4 regions of the Streptomyces sp. NPDC015131 genome follow, and region 4 is predicted to be linked to each of the others. Evidence: riboswitches for the same ligand, from Rfam matches in the RefSeq annotation. Region 4 holds a riboswitch; each other region holds the start of a gene.

Region 1 (5,412 bases), on a different contig from region 4:
GCCCGCATGTGCGGGAAGACGCCGTCCTCCATGCCGGTCAGGAACACCACCGGGAACTCCAGGCCCTTGGCGGTGTGCAGCGTCATCAGCGTGATAACGCCGGAGCCCTCCTCGTCCTCGTCCGGGATCTGGTCGGAGTCGGCGACGAGGGCGACCTGCTCCAGGAACTCGGCGAGGGTGCCCGCGCCCTCGTCCTCGCCGCGGCCCTGCTCGTACTCCAGGGCGACGGCGGCCAGCTCCTGCAGGTTCTCGATGCGGGTCTCGTCCTGCGGGTCGGTGGACGCCTGGAGCTCGGCGAGATACCCGGTGCGCTCCAGGACGGCCTCCAGGACGACCGCCGGTCCGGCGCCGGACTCGACGACGGTGCGCAGCTCGTCCATCAGCGTGTTGAAGCGCTTCACCGCGTTCGCCGAGCGGGCCGCCATGCCGTACGCCTCGTCGACGCGGCGCAGCGCCTGCGGGAAGGTGATCTTCTCGCGCAGGGCGAGGGCGTCGACCATCGCCTCGGCGCGCTCGCCGATGCCGCGCTTGGGGACGTTGAGGATGCGGCGCAGCGGCACGTTGTCCTCGGGGTTGGCGAGGACGCGCAGGTACGCGAGGACGTCGCGGACCTCCTTGCGCTCGTAGAACCGGACACCGCCGACGACCTTGTACGGCAGGCCGACGCGGATGAAGATCTCCTCGAACACACGGGACTGGGCGTTCGTCCGGTAGAAGACGGCGACGTCGCCGGCCTTGGCGTCGCCCGCGTCCGTCAGCCGGTCGATCTCGTCGGCGACGAACTGTGCCTCGTCGTGCTCGGTGTCCGCGACGTACCCGGTGATGCGGGCGCCCTCGCCGGCGTTGGTCCACAGGTTCTTGGGGCGGCGGCTCTCATTGCGCTCGATGACCGCGTTGGCGGCGGACAGGATGGTCTGCGTCGAGCGGTAGTTCTGTTCGAGGAGGATCGTGGTGGCGTCCGGGTAGTCCTCCTCGAACTGGAGGATGTTGCGGATGGTGGCGCCGCGGAAGGCGTAGATCGACTGGTCGGCGTCGCCCACCACGCACAGCTCGGCCGGGCCCAGGTCCTCGTACCCGGTGCCGACCAGCTCGCGGACGAGGGTGTACTGGGCGTGGTTGGTGTCCTGGTACTCGTCGACGAGGACGTGCCGGAAGCGGCGGCGGTAGTGCTCGGCGACGTCCGGGAACGCCTGGAGCAGGTGGACCGTCGTCATGATGATGTCGTCGAAGTCCAGGGCGTTGGCCTCGCGCAGCCGCGCCTGGTACATCCGGTACGCCTCGGCGAGGGTCTTCTCGAAACCGTCGGCGGCCTGGTCGGCGAAGGTCTCCTCGTCGATCAGCTCGTTCTTCAGGTTGGAGATCTTGGCGCTGAACGACTTGGGCGGGAACTTCTTCGGGTCCAGGTCCAGGTCGCGGCAGACCAGCGCCATCAGCCGCTTGGAGTCGGCGGCGTCGTAGATCGAGAAGGACGAGGTGAAGCCGAGCTTCTTCGACTCGCGGCGCAGGATGCGGACGCACGCGCTGTGGAAGGTCATGACCCACATCGCGTTGGCGCGCGGGCCGACGAGCTGCTCGACGCGCTCCTTCATCTCGCCGGCGGCCTTGTTGGTGAAGGTGATCGCCAGTATCTGGCCGGGGTGGACGTGCCGGGTGGCCAGCAGGTGGGCGATCCGGTGGGTGAGCACCCGGGTCTTGCCCGACCCGGCACCGGCGACGATGAGCAGCGGGGACCCGGTGTGCACGACGGCGGCGCGCTGCTGGTCGTTCAGCCCGTCCAGGAGGGCGGCGGCGTCGACGACCGGACGCGGGGCGCCGTCGCGGTAGTGGCTGTCCCGGGCCGGGGGCACGTCGAAGTGACCGCCGAAGAGGTCGTGCGGGACCTCCTCCGGGGCCGGGCCGTGCCCGGGGCCCTCCCGGTCCTCGGGGGGCGGCGGGGGCTCCTCGGAGGCGTGGTTCCGGAGGTCCGCCAGGAAGCTGTCGTCAAAGAGGCTGCTCATCGCCTATCGAGTCTAGGCGGCCCCACTGACAGCCGTGGACGAACCGGCAAGAGGCCCGAATCGTCACGCTCCGCACCGGCCCGGCGACATCACGCCAAGGTCACGAAAACGTATCGGGCATATCGAACATCATCCTTCACAGCACCACCACAGTTTGGCTAGCGTGCTCGCCCAAGCGGTCCGTTTTCGCATCGGCGAACCACGCCGGTCGGACCGCTTACGCCGAATTCGTGCTGCCCTCCGGGGCAGTTCGGAACCGGGGACCCACCACGTACGACTCGTACGACCGAGGTGAATCGGCCCGCCGCCCTCGGGCACGGCCGTAGGGCACCTTCCGTTCCGCCCGAACCTGACAGCTGACCCGGTAGGCGGTCCACGGAAGGAGATGCCGGCCTTGGCGTCGCATCGCAAGCCGCGCGCAACGCGCACCTTGCACACCCTGCATGCCCACTCGCCCGCCGTCGGGGTCACGACGGCCGCCGCGCTGGCCTCGGTCACGCTCCTGTCGTCACAGGGCGCGACCGCCGCCACCGCCGCTCCGGGCGATCCGGACCGGGGGCCGACGGTCGAGGAGGTACAGAGAAAGGTCGACGACCTCTACCGGCAGGCGGGTACGGCGGCGACGCAGCCCGCGCGGACCGCGCCCCCGCCGCCGCGGGCCGTCCCGCGGCAGCGCACGGGCGGCGGAGGCGGTGACCGGACCGGCGGGGAGGCGCCCCGGGGCGGCGGCGAGAGGCTCGGCGGCCTGCCGGTCGGAAGCGGCCTGGGCGGCCGGAGCGACGTGAGCGGCCTGAGCGACCTGAGCGACCTGAGTGACACGGGCGACCTGAGCAGGACGGGCGGGAGCGGGACGGCCGGGGCCTTCGCGGGCGGGAGCGGGACGGCCGGGGCCGGGACCGGGGTGTACGCGGAGGGTCCCACCCTGGACAGGGCTTTCGCAGACGGGGCTTTCGCGGACGGAACCTTCGGCGACGGGGCGTTCGCGGACTTCGGGGGCGGGCCGCTCACGGACGCGACGCCCGCGGGCGGCACGCTCGTCGCGGGGGCGCCGGGGGACGTCCTGGAGGGCGCCCCGGAGGCGCCCGCGCCCGGCGCGCCGGCGTACGACCCGCTCACCGGCCTGGCGCCGGTACCGCCGATGCCGCCGGCGCCGACCCTGCCGCTCCTGCCCTCGCAGCCCGGGGCCGGGCCGGTGGACGAGCACCTGCCCCCGCCCGTGGCGAGCGAGCGGGTGCCCGAGGCCGACTGGGCGGCACCCGCCACGCACGCGGCGCCCGCCACGCATACGGCGCCCGGGCCCGAGGCGGACGCGGCGTCCGAGGCGCAAGAGTCGCTCCGTACCACCAAGCAGACCACGCAGCGGAAGCTCGCCGAGGCCCGCGCGGTGCTGGCCCGTGCGACGGCCGGGTCCGCACCGGCCCGGCGAACCGAGCCGTGCCACCCCGAACCGAACCGGGCCGAGCCGACCCCGACCGAGCCGAACCGGGCCGAGCCGTGCCGCCCCGGCGCGGAGGCGGGCCGCACCAGCAAGGCCCGCGAGGTGCTGGCCTTCGCCGAGGCGCAGATCGGCAAGCCGTACGTGTGGGGCGCGACCGGCCCCAGCTCGTACGACTGCTCGGGGCTCACCCAGGCCGCGTGGCGGGCGGCCGGGGTCGACCTGCCCCGTACGACGTGGGACCAGGCGATGGCGGGCACCCGGGTCGGCATCGAGGACCTGCGCCCGGGCGACCTGGTCTTCTACGACGAGCTCCGGCACGTGGCCGTGTACAAGGGCGACGGCCGGATCATCCACGCCCCGAGGCCCGGCGGACACGTCTGCGAGGAGGATCTCCACTCGATGCCGGTCGCCGGAGGGGTCCGCCCGGTCTGAGGCACCAAGAACAGGCTCGCCGCCGTTCGGATCTGTCAGGTCCAGAGGGTGGCGATGAAGATGTTCGCCATGGTCAGGCCGCCGACGGCTCCGAAGACGGCCTTGTCGACGCGCTCCTCGTCCCGCTTGACGTAGACCAGACCGAGGAGGACGACCAGGATCGCCAGCTTCACGCCGATCTTGACGTTGTTCACGGTCTGGTCGTCGGCCTGGTTGAGGCCGACGAGGACGACTCCCGTGATCAGCATGGTCAGCGCGCCGTGCAGCATCGCCGGACCGAAGCGCGCCGTACCCTCGCCCATCGCCTTCATCTGGGTCAGGAACCCGCCGAGCAGGCTGGCGATACCGATCACGTGCAGCGCGACGAAGACATTGATGAGTACGTCCATGGGGCGGAGCCTAGCCAGGGCGATACCACCGTTCGGCGGTAAGGGTCACCTCATTCGGCCCATCGGTCACGGCCGATACGGAAGGCGAGATTCCGTACGTGCGCGCCCCGTCGCTTCCGGTCGTGAACCGCCAGTCGCGGCCAATAGCGGTCATGCCCCCGCTCGGCCGTGACCGCCCGGCCTAGCGTCCTCCCCCAGGCCGACCGACCCCCGCCGAAGGAAGTGACCACCCCCGTGGCAGCGCACCGGAGACCCAAGCAGCACCCGCTGAGCGGCCGCGCGGCCGTCACCCTGGCGCTCGCCGGGGCGGCCACGGCGACCGCCTTCGAGGGTTCCGGGCACGCCGAGCCCCGGCAGACCGCCGCCCAGGTCGAGGCCCAGGCCGACCGGCTGTACCGGGAGGCGGAGGTGGCGACCGAGCGGTACAACGGCGCCCGCGAGGAGGTGCGGCGAACCACGGCGGCCCTGGGCGCCCTCCAGGACGAGGCCGCCCGCCGGACCGCCCGCCTCAACGCCGCCCGCGACGCGCTCGGGTCGGTGGCGGCCGCCCAGTACCGCAGCGGCGGCCTCGGCCCCTCCGCCCAGCTCGCCCTGTCCAGCGACCCCGACTCCTACCTGCGGGGCGCCGCCCTCGCGGACCGGGTCGGCGACCGCCATGCGACGGCCGTGACCGCCGCCCAGCGGCAGGCCACCGAGCTGGCCAGGCTGCGGGCCGAGGCGGTGGGCCGACTGCGCGACCTGACGGCCCGGCAGGCGGAGCTGGCCCGGCACAAGGCGACCGTGCGGAGCAGGATCGCCGCGGCGGACAAGCTCCTCACCCGGCTCACCGCCGCCGAGCGCGCCGCCTACGAGGCGCCGTCCACCGCGGCGGCCTCCGCCCCGGCGCCGGGCCCCGTCCGGGCGGGCAGCGCGCGGGCGGCGCGGGCGGTGGCCTTCGCGCACGGGGCCCTCGGCAAGCCGTACGTGTGGGGCGCCACCGGCCCGTCGGCCTACGACTGCTCGGGACTCACCCAGGCCGCTTGGCGCGCGGCGGGGGTGTCGCTGCCGCGCACCACGTACACCCAGATCGACGCCGGGCGGCGGGTGTCCCGCTCCGAGCTGGCCCCGGGCGACCTGGTCTTCTTCTACGCGGGCGTCAGCCACGTGGGGCTCTACA
Region 2 (5,412 bases), on a different contig from region 4:
CTCCTCCGGGTACGCCGCCAACCTCGCCGCGCTCACCGCGCTGAGCGCCCCGGGCTCCCTGATCGTCTCGGACGCGGCCAACCACGCCTCGATCGTCGACGGCTGCCGGCTCTCGCGCGCCGAGACGGCGGTCGTCCCGCACGCCGACCCGGACGCCGTCGCCAAGACGTTCGGCGCGCACCCCGGCCGCCGGGCGCTGCTGGTCACCGACTCGGTGTTCTCGGTGGACGGGGACGCCGCGCCGCTGGCCGCGCTGGCGGCGGCATGCCGGGCGCACGGCGCGGCCCTGGTCGTGGACGACGCGCACGGCCTGGGCGTGCTGGGGGAGGGCGGGCGCGGCGCGGTGCACGCGGCGGGGCTCGCGGGCGCCCCGGACGTGGTCACCACGCTGACGCTCTCCAAGTCCCTGGGCAGCCAGGGCGGCGCGGTCCTCGGGCCGGCCCGGGTGATCGACCACCTGGTCAACGCCGCCCGGACGTTCATCTTCGACACCGGGCTCGCCCCGGCGGCGGCGGGCGGCGCGCTGGCGGCCCTGCGGCGGCTGCGGGCCGAGCCGGCCCTGGCGAGCCGGGCGCGGGAGGTCGCGGCCGGACTGCACGCACGACTCACCGCGGCGGGCCTGACGGGCGCCCGGCCGGACGCGGCGGTGGTGTCGGTCCGGGCGCCCTCGCCCGAGCAGGCCGTGGCGTGGGCCGCCGACTGCCGGGCCGGGGGGCTCGCGGTGGGGTGCTTCCGGCCGCCGTCGGTCCCCGACGGCATCTCCCGCCTCCGGCTCACCGCCCGCGCCGACTTGACGGAACGTCAGATCGACGAGGCGGTCGCCGTGGTCCTCCGTACGGCGCCGGAGGGGGCCGTGTCGGCGGGCTGAGAGCCGGGACCGCGCCACGGCGGGTGCGGCCGGCCGCCTGCCGCGGGGGCGCGCGGTTCCTCACCGGGTCTGCGCCGGCGCACCGCCGGACCGCGCCGTGCGCTCCGTACGGCCGGGCCAACCCCTCAGTGTGCCGCCCAAATCCGTTCTCGCGTCGTAGAGTTCACCGCTTCGAGCGACAGATGCCCGCAGATCCTGGGGGATCGCCCCCCTCAGAGGCGACATAAGTGGCAGTCTGGCGCGAAGCGCAATCCGAGGCCGTCCTCAAAAACATCCGGTACGTGTCGGAGTCCGGCCCGGTGGGAAAGGGACGGCCTCGCCATGGCAGACCATCAGGAAGCATCCGTCACACTGCCGAGCGATCCCGCCTCGGTCTCCGCCGCCAGGAGATATGTGGCGGGGGTCCTCACGGAGTGGGGGCTGGCCGACGACGCCGACACCGCCGACACGGTCCGGCTGATCGTCTCGGAACTCGCCACCAACGCCGTGCAGCACACCTTCGGCCAGTCGCCCACCTTCACGGTGGACGTCCGGCTGGAGCGCGACGAGCGGCTCCGCATCGGCGTCACCGACAGCCACCCGCGCTGGCCGCAGCGGCTGCCGGCCGCCGTGCAGCAGGACAACGGCCGCGGCATGGTCATCATCCGCTGGCTCGCCGCCGAGCGGGGCGGGCGGCTCTCGGTCACCCCGACGCCGGACGGCGGCAAGACCGTCTGGATCGCGCTGCCCTGGACGGTCGCCGTCCAGACCTGAGGCCGCCCGCCCGCCGCCGGGGGCTCCCGCCGGGCCGGCCCGGCGGGTCCCCCCCACGACCGGTCGGTCGCGGTGGCGGAGCGTCAGCGCACGCGTCCGTACCAGACCGACGAGGACCAGATCTTGTCCAGCTTCACCACCGAACCCGACTTCGGCGAGTGCCAGATCTTGTTGTTACCCGCGTAGATCCCGACGTGGTAGACGCTGCTCCCGCGATGGAAGAAGACCAGGTCGCCCTTCTGCCGCCCGGAGGCGGAGATGTGGCGGGTCTTGTTGTACTGCTGCTGCGCGGTGCGCGGGAGCTTCTTGCCGGCCTTCTTGTACGAGTAGAGCGTCAGGCCGGAGCAGTCGAACCGGGACGGGCCCACCGCTCCGTAGGCGTACGGAGCGCCCTTCTTGGACGCGGCGATGTTCAGCGCCTTGGTCGCGTGCGCCGGGGCGGCCTGCGCCTCCGGGACGCCGCCCGGCGCCAGCAGGGTGCCGCCGACGGCGGCGAGGGTGAGTGCCGAGACGGCACCCGCCCGGGACAGCAGAGACGGGACATGAATCTGCGCGGTCATGCGCAACCCTTCGTCAGCCGCCTGTGAAGGATGACCTGTCGGGTTCGGGCTGGCGAAGTTGCCCGGCCGCTCGCGCGGCTTCACCCCAAGGGAGACCGGGGGGACGTACTGCGTCCGGTCACCCGTACTGCTCGGGTCCTCCACTCCTGCCGATCCACTCCTGTCGACCAGTCGTCCGGACGGCGGCAGGACTCGGCGTCCGCCCGGACCGCCCCGCCGCGGCGGCGGGGGCTTGTCGTCGTCAGGGATCTTGACCCATCCCAGGGGAAAAATCCGAGCCCAAACGGCCTTTTGTGAGGCTCCTCACGACTGATCCATTCGGGTGGACAGGGTCGATTTGGGGCCCGGCGGCGTGACACGGGCGATCCCCGTACCAGCGGCGGAACCTGATATTCCGCCAGATGGGTCGTTCCGCTGCGCAAGTCGCGTCGTACGAAATTCCTCCGAATGCCTACGCTGAACGAGGGAGCGTTTCTCGCACTGCTGAGCCCGTCCGGGGGAGGGCACGTCGGGGGTGCGGCGGTCCCGTGCCGTCGAACTGAGCCCTCGTCACACGACGCGCGCGCCGCTCGCCGTCAAGGACCTCCCGGCGCCGCGCCGGAGCGGAGGCGCCCCTCCCGCCGTTCCCGGGACCCGTCGCCGGCCGGACGGATGTACCCGGCGGTTCGCACCCACAGCCATGCGCGGGCAAAGGGCCGGTTTACCTCCCGGAAAAACTTCGACCAGAGATGGAAATATCTCTCGGCCACACTCGTCCCCGCAGGTCAACAGAGTGTTGAAGCCGGATAGGGTCCCGCTGCGCCCGGGACCGGACCGGGCGGAGGACTGTGAGGTGAATCGTGCAACTGACCCCGCACGAACAGGAACGTCTGCTCATCCATGTCGCGGCCGACGTGGCCGAGAAGCGCAGGGCCCGCGGCGTGCTGCTCAACCACCCCGAGGCCGTCGCCCTCATCACCTCCCACATCCTGGAGGGCGCCCGCGACGGCCGCACCGTGGGCGAGCTGATGGCGTCCGGCCGCAAGGTCCTCACCCGCGACGAGGTGATGGACGGCATCCCGGAGATGATCCACGACGTCCAGGTCGAGGCCACCTTCCCCGACGGCACCAAGCTCGTCACCGTCCACGAACCGATCGTCTGACGGGGGAGCGCGCCCGATGATCCCCGGAGAGATCCTGTACGCCGACGAGCCCGTCCTCCTCAACGAGGGCCGCCCCGTCACCCGCCTCACCGTCCTCAACGCCGCCGACCGCCCCGTCCAGGTCGGCTCCCACTACCACTTCGCCGAGGCCAACCCCGGCCTCGACTTCGACCGTGCGGCCGCCCGCGGCCTGCGGCTCAACATCGCCGCCGGAACCGCCGTGCGCTTCGAGCCCGGCATCCCCGCCGACGTGGAACTCGTACCGCTCGCCGGGCTGCGTGTCGTCCCCGGCCTGCGCGGACAGACCGGAGGCCCCCTCGATGCCTGACCTCAGCCGCGTCCGCCTCGACCGGCCCGGCTACGCCGACCTGTTCGGCCCCACCACCGGCGACCGCATCCGGCTCGCCGACACCGACCTCCTCGTCGAGATCGAGGAGGACCGCTGCGGCGGCCCCGGACGCTCCGGCGACGAAGCGGTGTTCGGCGGCGGCAAGGTGATCCGGGAGTCCATGGGCCAGTCCCGCGCCACCCGCGCCGAGGGCGCCCCCGACACCGTCGTCACCGGCGCCGTCATCATCGACCACTGGGGCGTCGTCAAGGCCGACATCGGCATCCGCGACGGCCGCATCACCGGCATCGGCAAGGCCGGCAACCCCGACACCATGGACGGCGTCCACCCCGACCTGGTCATCGGCCCCGAGACCGAGATCATCGCCGGCAACGGAAAGATCGTCACCGCCGGCGCCATCGACGCACACGTCCACTTCATCTCCCCGACCGTCGTGGAGCAGGCCCTCACCTCCGGCATCACGACGCTCGTCGGCGGCGGCACCGGCCCCGCCGAGGGCACCAAGGCCACCACCGTCACCCCCGGCCCCTGGCACCTCGCCCGGATGTTCCAGGCGCTGGACACCTACCCCGTCAACATCGGCCTGCTCGGCAAGGGCAACACCGTCTCCCACGAGGCGATGCACTCCCAACTGCGCGGCGGCGCACTGGGATTCAAGATCCACGAGGACTGGGGCGCCACCCCCGCCGCCATCGACGCGTGCCTGCGCGTCTGCGAGGAGAGCGGCGCCCAGCTCGCCATCCACACCGACACGCTCAACGAGGCCGGCTTCGTCGGCGACACCCTCGCCGCCATCGCCGGGCGCACCATCCACGCGTACCACACCGAGGGCGCGGGCGGCGGCCACGCCCCCGACATCATCACCGTCGTCTCCGAGCCGTACGTCCTGCCCAGCTCGACCAACCCCACCCGGCCGCACACCGTCAACACCCTCGACGAACACCTCGACATGCTGATGGTCTGCCACCACCTCAACCCGGCCGTCCCCGAGGACCTCGCCTTCGCCGAGTCCCGCATCCGGCCCTCCACCATCGCCGCCGAGGACGTCCTCCACGACCTGGGCGCCATCTCGATCATCTCCTCCGACTCCCAGGCCATGGGCCGCGTCGGCGAAGTGGTCCTGCGCACCTGGCAGACCGCCCATGTGATGAAACGGCGCCGCGGCGCCCTCCCCGGCGACGGCCGCGCCGACAACCACCGGGCGCGCCGCTATGTCGCCAAGTACACGATCAACCCGGCCGTCGCCCAGGGGCTCGACCACCAGATCGGCTCCGTCGAATCCGGCAAGCTCGCCGACCTCGTCCTGTGGGAGCCCGCCTTCTTCGGCGTGAAGCCCCAGACGGTGATCAAGGGCGGCCAGATCGCCTACGCCCAGATGGGCGACGCCAACGCCTCCATCCCCACCCCCCAGCCGGTGCTGCCCCGCCCCATGTTCGGCGCGCTCGGCACGGCCGCCGCGGCCGGCTCGTACAACTTCGCCACCACCGCGGCGCTCGACGACGGGCTGCCCGAACGCCTGGGCCTGCACAAGGAGTTCACCGCCATCACCAGCACCCGGGGCGTCACCAAGGCGGACATGCGCGAGAACGACGCCCTGCCGCGCGTCGAGGTCGACGCCGACACCTTCACCGTGACCATCGACGGCGAGCCGGTCGAACCGGCACCCGCCGCCGAACTGCCCATGGCCCAGCGCTACTTCCTCTTCTGAGGCCGGGGAGCCCGATGACACGCGCCGCACTC
Region 3 (5,412 bases), on a different contig from region 4:
GGCGACGACGGCGGGGAGCGGGCGTGGGCCCGGGGGTTCGTGAGCGCACTGCCCGCGCTGCTGATCGCGGGCGGGGTGGTGTACGACCTGACGACCCCGGCGCGGTTCACCGCCGTACCGCTGTTCGTCGCGGCCCCGCTGGTCGCCGCGCCGCTGTTCACCGCCCGCGCCACGCTGCTGGCCGGGCTGTTCGCGGTGCTGGCCATGTGGGGGCTGCACCTGGGCAAGGCGTACCAGGACGACACGCAGAACCTCACCGAGATCCTCACGGTGCTCGTGGTGGCCGGGCTGGCGCTGCTGATCAACCGGGTCGTGCGGCGCAGCGGGGAGCGGCTCGCGTCGGCGCGGGTGATCGCCGAGACGGCGCAGCGGGCCGTGCTGCCGACGCCCGCCGAGCGGATCGGCGGGCTGCAGGTGGCGGCGCGGTACGAGGCGGCGCAGGCGGACGCGTTCATCGGGGGCGACCTGTTCGCGGTGCAGGACACGCCGTTCGGGGTGCGGCTGGTGGTGGGGGACGTACGGGGCAAGGGCATGGGCGCGGTCGAGGCCGTGGCGGTGGTGATCGGGGCGTTCCGGGAGGCGGCCGAGCAGGAGAGCTCGCTGGAGGGCGTGGCGCAGCGGCTGGAGCGGGCGCTGGCGCGGGAGGGGACGCGGCGGGACGGCCTGGACGCCTTCGAGGGGTTCACCACGGCGGTGCTGGCGGAGATCCCCCGGGGCCAGGACGTGGTGCGGGTGCTCGACCGGGGGCACCCCGTACCGCTGATGCTGTACGCGGACGGGAGCGTCGAGCCGCTGGAGCAGGCGGTGCCGGCGCTGCCCCTGGGCATGGCGGACCTGGCAACGTGGCCGGACCGGGCGTTCGAGGCGCCGTACCCGGCGGGCGCGACGCTCCTCCTCTACACGGACGGGCTGTCGGAGGCGCGTGACGCGCGGGGGGTCTTCTACGACCCGGTGGCCCGGCTGACGGGGCGGCTGTTCCCCGGGCCGGACGCGGTGCTGGACGCCCTGGTGGGCGATGTGCGGCGGCACACCGGCGGCGGGGCGACCGACGACATGGCGCTGCTGGCGGTCGCCCGGCCGGCGCAGGGCCAGCCGGAGCGGCGGCGCACGATCCCGGTCGTGCCCTGAAGGGCGCGTGGTGTTTTCCGCCGTCCGTACGGTGCGTAGTCGGCGGGCGCCCCTGCGCATAACATATGACGAACCGTCAGAACAACTGTGGCGGATGCATGTTTCTGATGCGCGATCAACTCGCCCGGATGTGCCCCGCTGTGGGCGGGTACGTCCCCCGGTTTCGTGGTTAATGATCAGTAGGAACGGCTTGGAATCCGGAGCCTGCGTCTATTAACGTTCGATAACGCAGCGCGGTCGTCCCAGCCGTCGCCAGAGACGGCACCGTGCGCGTGCGCCGAATTCCGCAAGGGAACCGGGGAACCACCACCATGGGGTGAATCGGGCCGAACAGGGCCCGTAGGAGACCTTCCTGCTCCGAACCCGTCAGCTAACCCGGTAGGCGAGAAGGAAGGAAAGGAGTACGCCTCCGTGGCGTCCAACAGCCCTGCCCCCGCAGCTCCCCTCGGTTCCACCGGATCCTTCAGCACGTCGGGTGCCCCGGACGCCGCACCCGTAAACGGGCAGTGGGAGGAGTGGAACCCCACCGAGGAGTCCGTCCGCCCCGTCCGGGGCCGGCACCGGGTGGCCAAGCAGCGCGGCGGACTCGCCCGCAGCTCCACCGTCCTCGGCGTGGGCGTCATCGCGGCGGTCGGCGCGGGCGGCATGGCCACCGCGCAGGACAAGCCGGCGGTCTCCATATCCCTGCCGGACATCGTCACCGACAACCTCCCCGACGCCGAGGCCCTGCCCGGCATCGGCTCCCTGATCTCCGACGACACCGACTCCGGTGACGGCGACGGGGACGGAGGCGCGGCCGACGGGACCGACGGCGGACCGCTCACCGCGGCCAACCTCACCGCCGGCGGCGACCGGGACACCGCCGCGCAGCAGAGCAGCAGCGCCGCCGACGCCGGCGAGGCCCTGCGCGCCCGCATCCTCCAGCAGGCCGAGCAGCAGCAGGCCACCGCCGACGCCGAGGCGAAGGCCGCCGCCGAGACCGCCGCCGCCGAACAGGCCGCCGCCCAGGCCAAGGCCCAGCAGTCCGCCGCCCAGAAGCAGGCCGCCGACGAGAAGGCGAAGGCGGAAGCCGCCGCCAAGGCCGAGGCCGCCGCCAAGGCGAAGGCCGCCGAGGAGGAGCGGCTCGCGAAGCTCGCCGGCAGCTGGTCGCTCCCGACCTCCTCGTACACCATCACCTCCACCTACGGCCAGGCCGGCAACATGTGGTCCTCCGGCTACCACACCGGCCTCGACCTCGCCGCCCCCACGGGCACCCCCGCCAAGGCCGTCCACGGTGGCACCGTCAAGTCGGCCGGCTGGTCCGGCTCCTACGGCTACCGCATCGTGCTGGAGCTGGAGGACGGCACCGAGGTCTGGTACTGCCACCTGTCGTCCATGACGGTCGGCGCCGGTCAGACGGTCGGCACCGGCGAGACCATCGGCCGGGTCGGCGCCACCGGCAATGTCACCGGGCCGCACCTGCACCTGGAGGTGCACACCCCGGGCGGCGACGGCATCGACCCGCTCGCCTGGCTGCGCGGCAAGGGCCTCTCCGTCTGATCCCCCGCCCCGTCGCGGGCACCTCGCACATTTCCCACTCCTGGCCCCTGCGCCCACCCGCGCCCCGACCCCGGCAGCCCTGGCGGCACACCCCCCGACGCCAGGGCTGCCGGTATGGCCCGGCCCGCCCTAGAAGCGGTACGGGTTGTAGCCGCCGTAGTCCAGGTGCGGAGGCGGCGTCCGGACCCGGCCGGTCGCCCGCGCCGCGTACGTCAGCGCCGGCCCCGCGACCTCCTTGCGCTGCCACAGGTGGTGCAGCAACTCCTGCTCGCGCGCCATGAAGTCGTGGCCCACCGTCCCCCGGCGCGCCCGGTGGCGCAGGAACGCCAGCGATGTCGCGAACGCCTCGTACTCGCCGACCGCGCGAGCCGCCGCCGGGCCGAAGCAGCGCGCCGCGTACCCCCGGGCCAGCGCCCGCGCCCGCATCGAGGAGAGCGCCGGCGGCTCGGCGGGCGTCAGCCAGCCCGCCGACGCGTACGCCGGGAGCTCGCCCGCTATCGTGCGCAACTCGCGCTGGCGGGACCATATCGCCAGCCACGTCAGCAGCCCGAGCGCCGGCAGCATGAACGCCCCATACACCGCGTAGAAGCCCCACGGCCCGAGCGCCGCCGACCCGTTCCACAACGCGTGCATGCCCATGGCCAGGGCGAGCCCCAGCACCGGCAGCGCCACCCGGCGTACGCGCCGGCCGCGCGCGGCCGCCGCCGCGATGCCGAAGCCCACGCCGGTGAGCACGGTGAACAGCGGGTGCGCGAACGGGGACATCACGATCCGGACGAAGAACGTCGCCGCCGTGACGGACGCGAAACCCGACGTCCCGAACTCCTGGTCCTCCCCGAAGGCGTTGCCCAGATACAGGATGTTCTCGGTGAAGGCGAAGCCGGTCGCCGTGAACCCGGCGATCACCACCCCGTCGACGATCCCGGTGAACTCCCGTCTGCGGAACACGAACACCAGCAGCACGGCGGCGGCCTTGGCGCTCTCCTCCACCACGGGCGCGATGACGGTGGCGCCGAGCGTGTCCGCGGACGCCGGGTCGGCCGTGGCCGTGGCTATCCAGCGGGTCGCGAAGGTGTTGGCGACGATGGCGACCAGCGCGGCGGCGCACGCGCCCCACGCGAACGAGAAGAGCAGGTTCCGCCAGGGGCCCGGCTCCACCCGGTCCAGCCAGCGGAACGCCGCCATCAGCAGCGGAACGGGCAGCAGCGCGAGGCCCAGCCCGACGAGGAAGCCCTCCGTGCCGGTCTGCTCCCGCACCAGCGCGAGGATCACCAGCCCGCACAGCGCGAGCACGAGGACGACCGCGGACGCCCGCACCGCCCGGCTGCGCCAGAAGCGGTGGCGGGGCCGGTAGTGCCAGCGGGCACGCTCCGGCACGGCGTCGAACGACGGCTGCGGTTCATACGCCGGGACGGCCGGGAACGGCGACTGGTACTGCGTAGACGAGTGGGACACGCGATCGACCCTAACGACCGGCACTGACAGTGCGCGACGGCATTGCTACAGCTGCGGCACCCGGAGCGCAGGACCGCTGGTGCCCGGCGCGCGAGCCGGCGCGGACGACGGCTGGTGCCCGGCGCGCGAGCCGGCGCGGACGACGGCTGGTGCCGGGCGCACACCCGGCGCGGACGACGGCTGGTGCCCGGCGCGCGAGCCGGCTGGTGCCCGCCGCTCAGACCCGCCGGAACAGCAGGTCGTGCACCACATGACCCTTGTCCAGGCCCTGCCCCTCGAAACGGGTCAGCGGCCGGAACGCGGGGCGCGGCGCGAAACCGCCACCGGGCGCGGTGTTGGCGAAGTCCGGGCGCGCGTCCAGGACCTCCAGCATCTGCTCGGCGTACGGCTCCCAGTCGGTGGCGCAGTGCAGCACCGCCCCGGGCTTCATCCGGGTGGCCACCAGGTTCAGGAACTCCGGCTGGATCAGCCGGCGCTTGTGGTGCCGCTTCTTGGGCCAGGGGTCGGGGAAGTACACGCGTACGCCGTCGAGGGCGGCGGGCTCCAGCATCTCCCGCAGCAGGATGATCGCGTCGCCGTTGGCCACCCGCACGTTCTCCAGGCCGGCCTTCTCCGCGAGCGCGAGGAGGTTGCCCTGGCCGGGGGTGTGCACGTCCACCGCGAGGATGCCCGTCGACGGGTCGTCGGCCGCCATCTGCGCGGTGGCCTCGCCCATCCCGAACCCGATCTCCAGCACGACCGGAAGGCCGCCGAACATCTCGTCCAGGTCGAGGGTCCGCTGCCCGTCGATGTCCAGGCCCCAGGTGCCCCACAGCCGCCGCAGCGCCTCGCCCTGCCCGGGCGTGACGCGACTGCGCCGGGGCTGGAAGCTGCGGATCCGCCGCTCGAAGTGCGAGCCGGCGGGGTCGGGCGCGGGGCCCTCGGGGAAGCGGGGCTCGCCCTTGGGACGGGGCTGGGCGGCGGTCTCCGGAGCGGTTTCCGGGGCGGATTCACGGGAGTCAGACACAATGCCCCGATTCTACGGGCCCCCCGGCGGAGGGCCGCTCCGGCCAGGGCCGGGGGCTTGGGGGGGGGCGGGGGCTTGGGGGGGGGGGCGGGGGCCGGGGGCCGGCTCATCGGCCGGGCGGTCAGGCCGTGGCCGGGGGCCGGGGCCGGGGCGGTGGACGGGGCTCGGTCGGGTGGTCAGGCCATGGCGGGGGCCGGAGCCGGGGCCGGGGGCCGGTGGGCCGGGGCTGTGCGGGGCCGGCCGGGGGCGTGCGGGACCGGCCGGGGGCCGTCACGCCAGGTGCG
Region 4 (5,412 bases):
CCGCGTCGCCGAGTGCGAGTCGGGCGGCATGTGGAGCGCCGACCTCGGCAACGGCTTCTACGGCGGCCTCCAGATGTCCCAGGAGACCTGGGAGTCGTACGGCGGCCTCGCCCACGCCCCGCGCCCCGACCTCGCCAGCCGCGCCCAGCAGATCTCCGTCGCCGAGAAGGTGTACGCCGCGACGGGCGCCAAGGCGTGGGAGACCTGCGCCCCGATCGCGGGCCTGGGCGGCGCCACCGCGGCCCCCGCCGACCCCACCGCCACCACCCCGGCGCCCGGCGCCACGGATCCGGCCGAGACGCTGGAGGACCCGGACGCGCCCGGGGCCACCGCCCCGGCCCGCCCCACCGACCCGGTCGGCTCCCTCCTGCCCGGCGACCCGGCGGAGCCCGCCGCGCCGCCCGCGTCCGGCACGCCGGGGACGCCCGCCTCGGGCACCGGCAAGCACCGGGGCGAGCCCGCCAAGGAGGAGACCCCGGCCACCGGCCCGGCCGCGCCCACCGCGCCGGCCGGCACCGCGGCGCCCACCGCCCCCGCCGAACCGGCGGCCCCGGGCGCGCCGGGCACCGCCACGGGCGAAACCGGCGACAAGCCCGCCGATCCCACCAAGCCCGCCGTTCCCGGCAATACGGACGACGAGCGTGAAACCGGTGCACACCCCTCCCGGGGCGACGGGGCGACCCGCGACCCGGGCAGCGTCGAGCCCGGCGCGTACACGGTCCGCCCCGGCGACAACCTCTCGGCCATTGCGGACGAGCAGGGCGTGGCGGGCGGCTGGGCCGCCCTCTACCAGGCGAACCAGGGCGTCGTGGGCGGCGACCCGGACCTGATCCTCCCCGGCCAGAGCCTGGAGCTGACGGCCGATCAGCCGTAGCCGCACACGGGGGTGTCGGGGCTTATGTCCCCTTCTGCGGGAGTGAGACATGAATCTCTTCACCCCCTCCGGCCGGCCGGGCGCGTCCGAATCGCCCAATCCGCCCGTCACCTGCGTAAACGCCCGTCAAGGGCAGGCGGATAAGGGTTGATTGACCCGGATGTCCGTCTTTGAACTTCGGACGGGTGTGCGTCTACGGTCGTGACCGCTCGCCACCGCGGGCCCCTTCAGCCGGAACGCCGAATCCTGCCGCCGGCCGGAGGGAACAGTCGTCGCGTCAGCGCCGAAGGCAGGAGCGGGGGACCCAAGGTAGGTGCCGGGGCCCGGCCATGGAGACATGGCGCGGGGACCGGCTAGGGGTGAAGCCGCGCGCACACCAGTGCCGTGCGGCCGGGCAGCTCACGCCCGAACCCGACAGCTCACCTCGCAGGCGTCGGTGAGGAGATGTCCCATGCTGTTCTCCGGCAAGGCCAAGCACCGTCGCCCGTCCAAGGCCGTCCGATTCGCCGCGTTCGCCGGTATCACCGGTGCCGCCGTCGCCGCCCCGCTGATGGGCGCCACCACCGCCTCGGCCGCCACCACCGCCGAGTGGGACAAGGTCGCCCAGTGCGAGTCCGGCGGCGACTGGTCCATCAACACCGGCAACGGCTACTACGGCGGCCTCCAGTTCTCGGCCTCCACCTGGGCCGCGTACGGCGGCACCGCCTTCGCCCAGACCGCCGACCAGGCGTCGAAGTCGCAGCAGATCCAGATCGCTGAGAAGGTCCTCGCCGGCCAGGGCAAGGGCGCGTGGCCGAGCTGCGGCGTCGGCCTGTCCAACGCCGCCTACGACGGCGGTGCCGAGCAGGCGCAGCCGCAGCAGGAGCGCAAGGCCGAGGAGCCCACCACGCGCAGCGAGCAGCGCACCGCGCCGCAGGCCGCCCCCAAGGCCGACGCCGCCCCCAAGGCCGAGTCGAAGAAGACCGTCACCACCCCGACCGGCAAGAAGGTCGAGAAGGGCGACGGCGAGTACAAGGTGAAGACCGGCGACACCCTCAGCACCATCGCCGCCGACAAGAAGGTCACCGGCGGCTGGGCGAAGCTCTTCGAGCTGAACAAGGACATCGTCGACGACGCCGACCTGATCTACCCGGGCCAGCAGCTCCACCTGAGCTGACCCGCCACCAGCCGCCCCGGCCCGGTGCGCCCTTCCCCCGTGCGCACCGGGCCGGGGTTTCCCGTCCCCGGCCCGCTCGCGGCGGGCGCGCCCGGGCGGGGGCCCGCCTGAGCGGCCCCGCGCACACTGCGACTACCGCTCGGTAACTTTCGCGGCGATTCGCCCGTAATGCCGTCCCATGAGCCCTTTTTCGTCCCAGGAGGCGGGCGTCGGCGGGCTCCGGCTCCCGGGCCGGTTAGGCTCTTGCCGCAAGGCCATAGACCCTGCACCACCACGCGTCACTACTTGCGTCACATCCCAGAAGGAGATGCTCGTGCCGTCCATCGACGTCGTCGTAGCCCGGGAAATCCTGGACTCCCGAGGCAACCCCACGGTCGAGGTCGAGGTCGGCCTCGACGACGGCAGCACCGGCCGTGCTGCCGTCCCGTCCGGTGCCTCCACCGGTGCCTTCGAGGCCCTCGAGCTCCGCGACGGTGACAAGGACCGCTACCTCGGCAAGGGTGTCGAGAAGGCCGTCCTCGCCGTCATCGAGCAGATCGGCCCGGAGCTCGTCGGCTACGACGCCACCGAGCAGCGGCTGATCGACCAGGCGATGTTCGACCTGGACGCCACGCCGGACAAGTCGTCCCTCGGCGCCAACGCCATCCTCGGCGTCTCCCTGGCCGTCGCCCACGCCGCCTCCGAGGCGTCGGACCTGCCGCTCTTCCGCTACCTGGGCGGCCCGAACGCGCACCTGCTGCCCGTTCCGATGATGAACATCCTCAACGGCGGCTCGCACGCCGACTCCAACGTGGACATCCAGGAGTTCATGATCGCGCCGATCGGCGCCGAGTCCTTCTCCGAGGCCGTGCGCTGGGGCGCCGAGGTCTACCACACCCTCAAGAAGGTGCTGAAGGAGAAGGGCCTCTCCACCGGCCTGGGCGACGAGGGCGGCTTCGCCCCGAACCTCGACTCCAACCGCGCCGCGCTCGACCTCATCCTGGAGGCCATCAAGCAGGCCGGCTACGCCCCGGGCAAGGACATCGCCCTGGCGCTGGACGTCGCCGCGTCCGAGTTCTACAAGGACGGCTCGTACGAGTTCGAGGGCAAGTCCCGCTCGGCCGCCGAGATGACCGACTACTACGCCGAGCTGGTCGAGGCGTACCCGCTGGTCTCCATCGAGGACCCGCTGTTCGAGGACGACTGGGACGGCTGGAAGACCATCACCGAGAAGCTGGGCTCCAAGGTCCAGCTCGTGGGCGACGACCTGTTCGTCACCAACCCCGAGCGCCTGGCCCGCGGCATCGACGAGAACGCCGCCAACGCCCTGCTGGTCAAGGTCAACCAGATCGGCTCGCTCACCGAGACCCTGGACGCCGTCGAGCTGGCCCAGCGCAACGGCTTCAAGTGCATGATGTCGCACCGCTCCGGCGAGACCGAGGACGTCACCATCGCCGACCTGGCCGTCGCCACCAACTGCGGCCAGATCAAGACCGGTGCCCCGGCCCGCTCCGAGCGCGTCGCCAAGTACAACCAGCTCCTGCGCATCGAGGAGATCCTCGACGACGCCGCGGTCTACGCCGGCCGCAGCGCCTTCCCGCGCTTCAAGGGCTGACCCCGGAGGGCTCGCGCCCCGGGGCCCGCGCCCCGCGGGCCGGCCCTTCCCCGCCCGGGTTACGTACGTCCCCGGCCACGGTCCCGTACCGTGTCCGGGGACGTATGTACGTGACGGGCAGGGGAGGCGGTGCACCACATGGCCCGGGACCGGTTCTCCACCGCGACCAGGCTGCGACTGCTCGGCGAGCAGACCGCCGCCCGTGTCTACCGCTCCCAGAACCGCCGCCAGGCCCGCCGCTCGCGGCTGACCGGCCGCGCGGCCTTCCTGGCGCTGGTGGTCTGCTCGCTGGTGGTGGCCCTGGCGTACCCGATGCGCCAATGGGTGTCCCAGCGCGCCGAGATCGCCGAGCAGGAGCGGCTCGCCGCCGAGGCCGGCGAGCGCGTCGAGCGGCTGCGCGACGAGAAGGCGCGGCTCCGGGACGACGCCTACATCCGGCGCCTGGCGCGCGAGCACCTCCACTACGTCCTACCGGGGGAGACCGGCTACACGGTCATCGACCCCGACGCGGTGCGCCGGCACCGCGACGACCAGGGCGCGGCCGACCGCCCCTGGTACTCCAACCTCTGGGACGGCGTCGACACCGCCGACCGCACCGATCGCGAGTAGAACCCAAGGCAGGCATGGAAACGCCCCCTCCGCAGACCGAACGCACCGAACCCACCGAGGCGGACGTCGCGGCGTTCAAGGAACAGCTCGGCCGCCCGCCGCGCGGCCTGCGCGCCATCGCGCACCGCTGCCCGTGCGGCAACCCGGACGTGGTGGAGACCGCGCCCCGGCTCCCGGACGGCACGCCCTTCCCCACCACGTACTACCTCACGTGCCCGCGCGCGGCCTCCGCGATCGGCACCCTGGAGGCCAACGGCGTGATGAAGGAGATGTCCGAGCGGCTCCTGACCGACCCGGAGCTGGCCGCCTCCTACCGCGCCGCCCACGAGGACTACCTCGCCCGCCGCGACGCCATCGAGGTGCTGGAGGGCTTCCCCAGCGCCGGCGGCATGCCGGACCGCGTCAAGTGCCTGCACGTGCTGGTCGGCCACTCGCTGGCCGCCGGACCCGGCGTCAACCCGCTGGGCGACGAGGCCCTCGCCATGCTGCCCGAGTGGTGGGCCAAGGGCCCCTGCGTGACCCCCTGCCCCGGCCCCGCGGCCGGTGAGGAGGACGCCCGGTGACCAGGGTCGCCGCCATCGACTGCGGGACGAACTCCATCCGGCTCCTCGTCGCCGACGTGGACCCCGCCACCGGTGAAGTCACCGACCTGGACCGCCGGATGACGATCGTCCGGCTCGGCCAGGGCGTCGACCGCACCGGCCGGCTCGCGCCCGAGGCGCTGGAGCGCACCTTCGCGGCCTGCCGTGAGTACGCCGACGTCATCAAGGAGTACGGCGCCGAGCGGCTGCGCTTCGTCGCCACCTCGGCCTCCCGCGACGCGGAGAATCGCGCCGACTTCGTCCGGGGCGTCCTGGACGTGCTGGGCGTGGAGCCCGAGGTCGTCACCGGCGACCAGGAGGCGGAGTTCTCCTTCACCGGCGCCACCCAGGAGCTGGCGGGCTCCGGGTCCGGCGAGTACCTGGTGGTGGACATCGGCGGCGGCTCCACCGAGTTCGTCGTCGGGGCGGAGCACGCCCGCGCCGCCCGGTCCGTCGACATCGGCTGCGTACGCCTGACCGAGCGTCATGTCCGGCACGACCCGCCGACGGAGGCGGAGGTGGCGGCGATCCGCGCGGACGTCGAGGCCGCGCTGGACCTGGCCGAGGAGACGGTCCCGCTGCGCGAGGCGGAGACGCT

What was found. A riboswitch is a leader RNA that binds a small molecule or an ion and turns the genes downstream of it on or off. The one in region 4 is predicted to bind cyclic di-AMP.
Region 1: another riboswitch for cyclic di-AMP. It lies ahead of ACF08D_RS14520 (C40 family peptidase); the one in region 4 lies ahead of ACF08D_RS25250 (transglycosylase family protein).
Region 2: another riboswitch for cyclic di-AMP. It lies ahead of ACF08D_RS19715 (C40 family peptidase); the one in region 4 lies ahead of ACF08D_RS25250 (transglycosylase family protein).
Region 3: another riboswitch for cyclic di-AMP. It lies ahead of ACF08D_RS30915 (M23 family metallopeptidase); the one in region 4 lies ahead of ACF08D_RS25250 (transglycosylase family protein).

Annotation. Positions count from the first base shown of each region.
Region 1 covers NZ_JBIBVB010000003.1:726,094-731,505, forward strand. The annotation lists gene pcrA (DNA helicase PcrA) at 1-1,997, opposite strand, end outside; cyclic di-AMP (ydaO/yuaA leader) riboswitch at 2,208-2,384, shown strand; gene ACF08D_RS14520 (C40 family peptidase) at 2,392-3,867, shown strand; gene ACF08D_RS14525 (hypothetical protein) at 3,903-4,256, opposite strand; gene ACF08D_RS14530 (NlpC/P60 family protein) at 4,491-5,412, shown strand, end outside.
Region 2 covers NZ_JBIBVB010000004.1:803,132-808,543, reverse strand. The annotation lists gene ACF08D_RS19725 (8-amino-7-oxononanoate synthase) at 1-868, shown strand, start outside; gene ACF08D_RS19720 (ATP-binding protein) at 1,190-1,621, shown strand; gene ACF08D_RS19715 (C40 family peptidase) at 1,705-2,181, opposite strand; cyclic di-AMP (ydaO/yuaA leader) riboswitch at 2,185-2,389, opposite strand; gene ACF08D_RS19710 (urease subunit gamma) at 3,021-3,323, shown strand; gene ACF08D_RS19705 (urease subunit beta) at 3,340-3,651, shown strand; gene ACF08D_RS19700 (urease subunit alpha) at 3,644-5,380, shown strand; gene ACF08D_RS19695 (urease accessory protein UreF) at 5,395-5,412, shown strand, end outside.
Region 3 covers NZ_JBIBVB010000010.1:15,094-20,505, reverse strand. The annotation lists gene ACF08D_RS30920 (PP2C family protein-serine/threonine phosphatase) at 1-1,128, shown strand, start outside; cyclic di-AMP (ydaO/yuaA leader) riboswitch at 1,394-1,528, shown strand; gene ACF08D_RS30915 (M23 family metallopeptidase) at 1,540-2,667, shown strand; gene ACF08D_RS30910 (PrsW family intramembrane metalloprotease) at 2,797-4,122, opposite strand; gene trmB (tRNA (guanosine(46)-N7)-methyltransferase TrmB) at 4,340-5,128, opposite strand; gene lhgO (L-2-hydroxyglutarate oxidase) at 5,399-5,412, opposite strand, start outside.
Region 4 covers NZ_JBIBVB010000006.1:437,932-443,343, forward strand. The annotation lists gene ACF08D_RS25245 (transglycosylase family protein) at 1-874, shown strand, start outside; cyclic di-AMP (ydaO/yuaA leader) riboswitch at 1,146-1,322, shown strand; gene ACF08D_RS25250 (transglycosylase family protein) at 1,326-2,030, shown strand; gene eno (phosphopyruvate hydratase) at 2,344-3,624, shown strand; gene ACF08D_RS25260 (septum formation initiator family protein) at 3,763-4,233, shown strand; gene ACF08D_RS25265 (DUF501 domain-containing protein) at 4,248-4,796, shown strand; gene ACF08D_RS25270 (exopolyphosphatase) at 4,793-5,412, shown strand, end outside.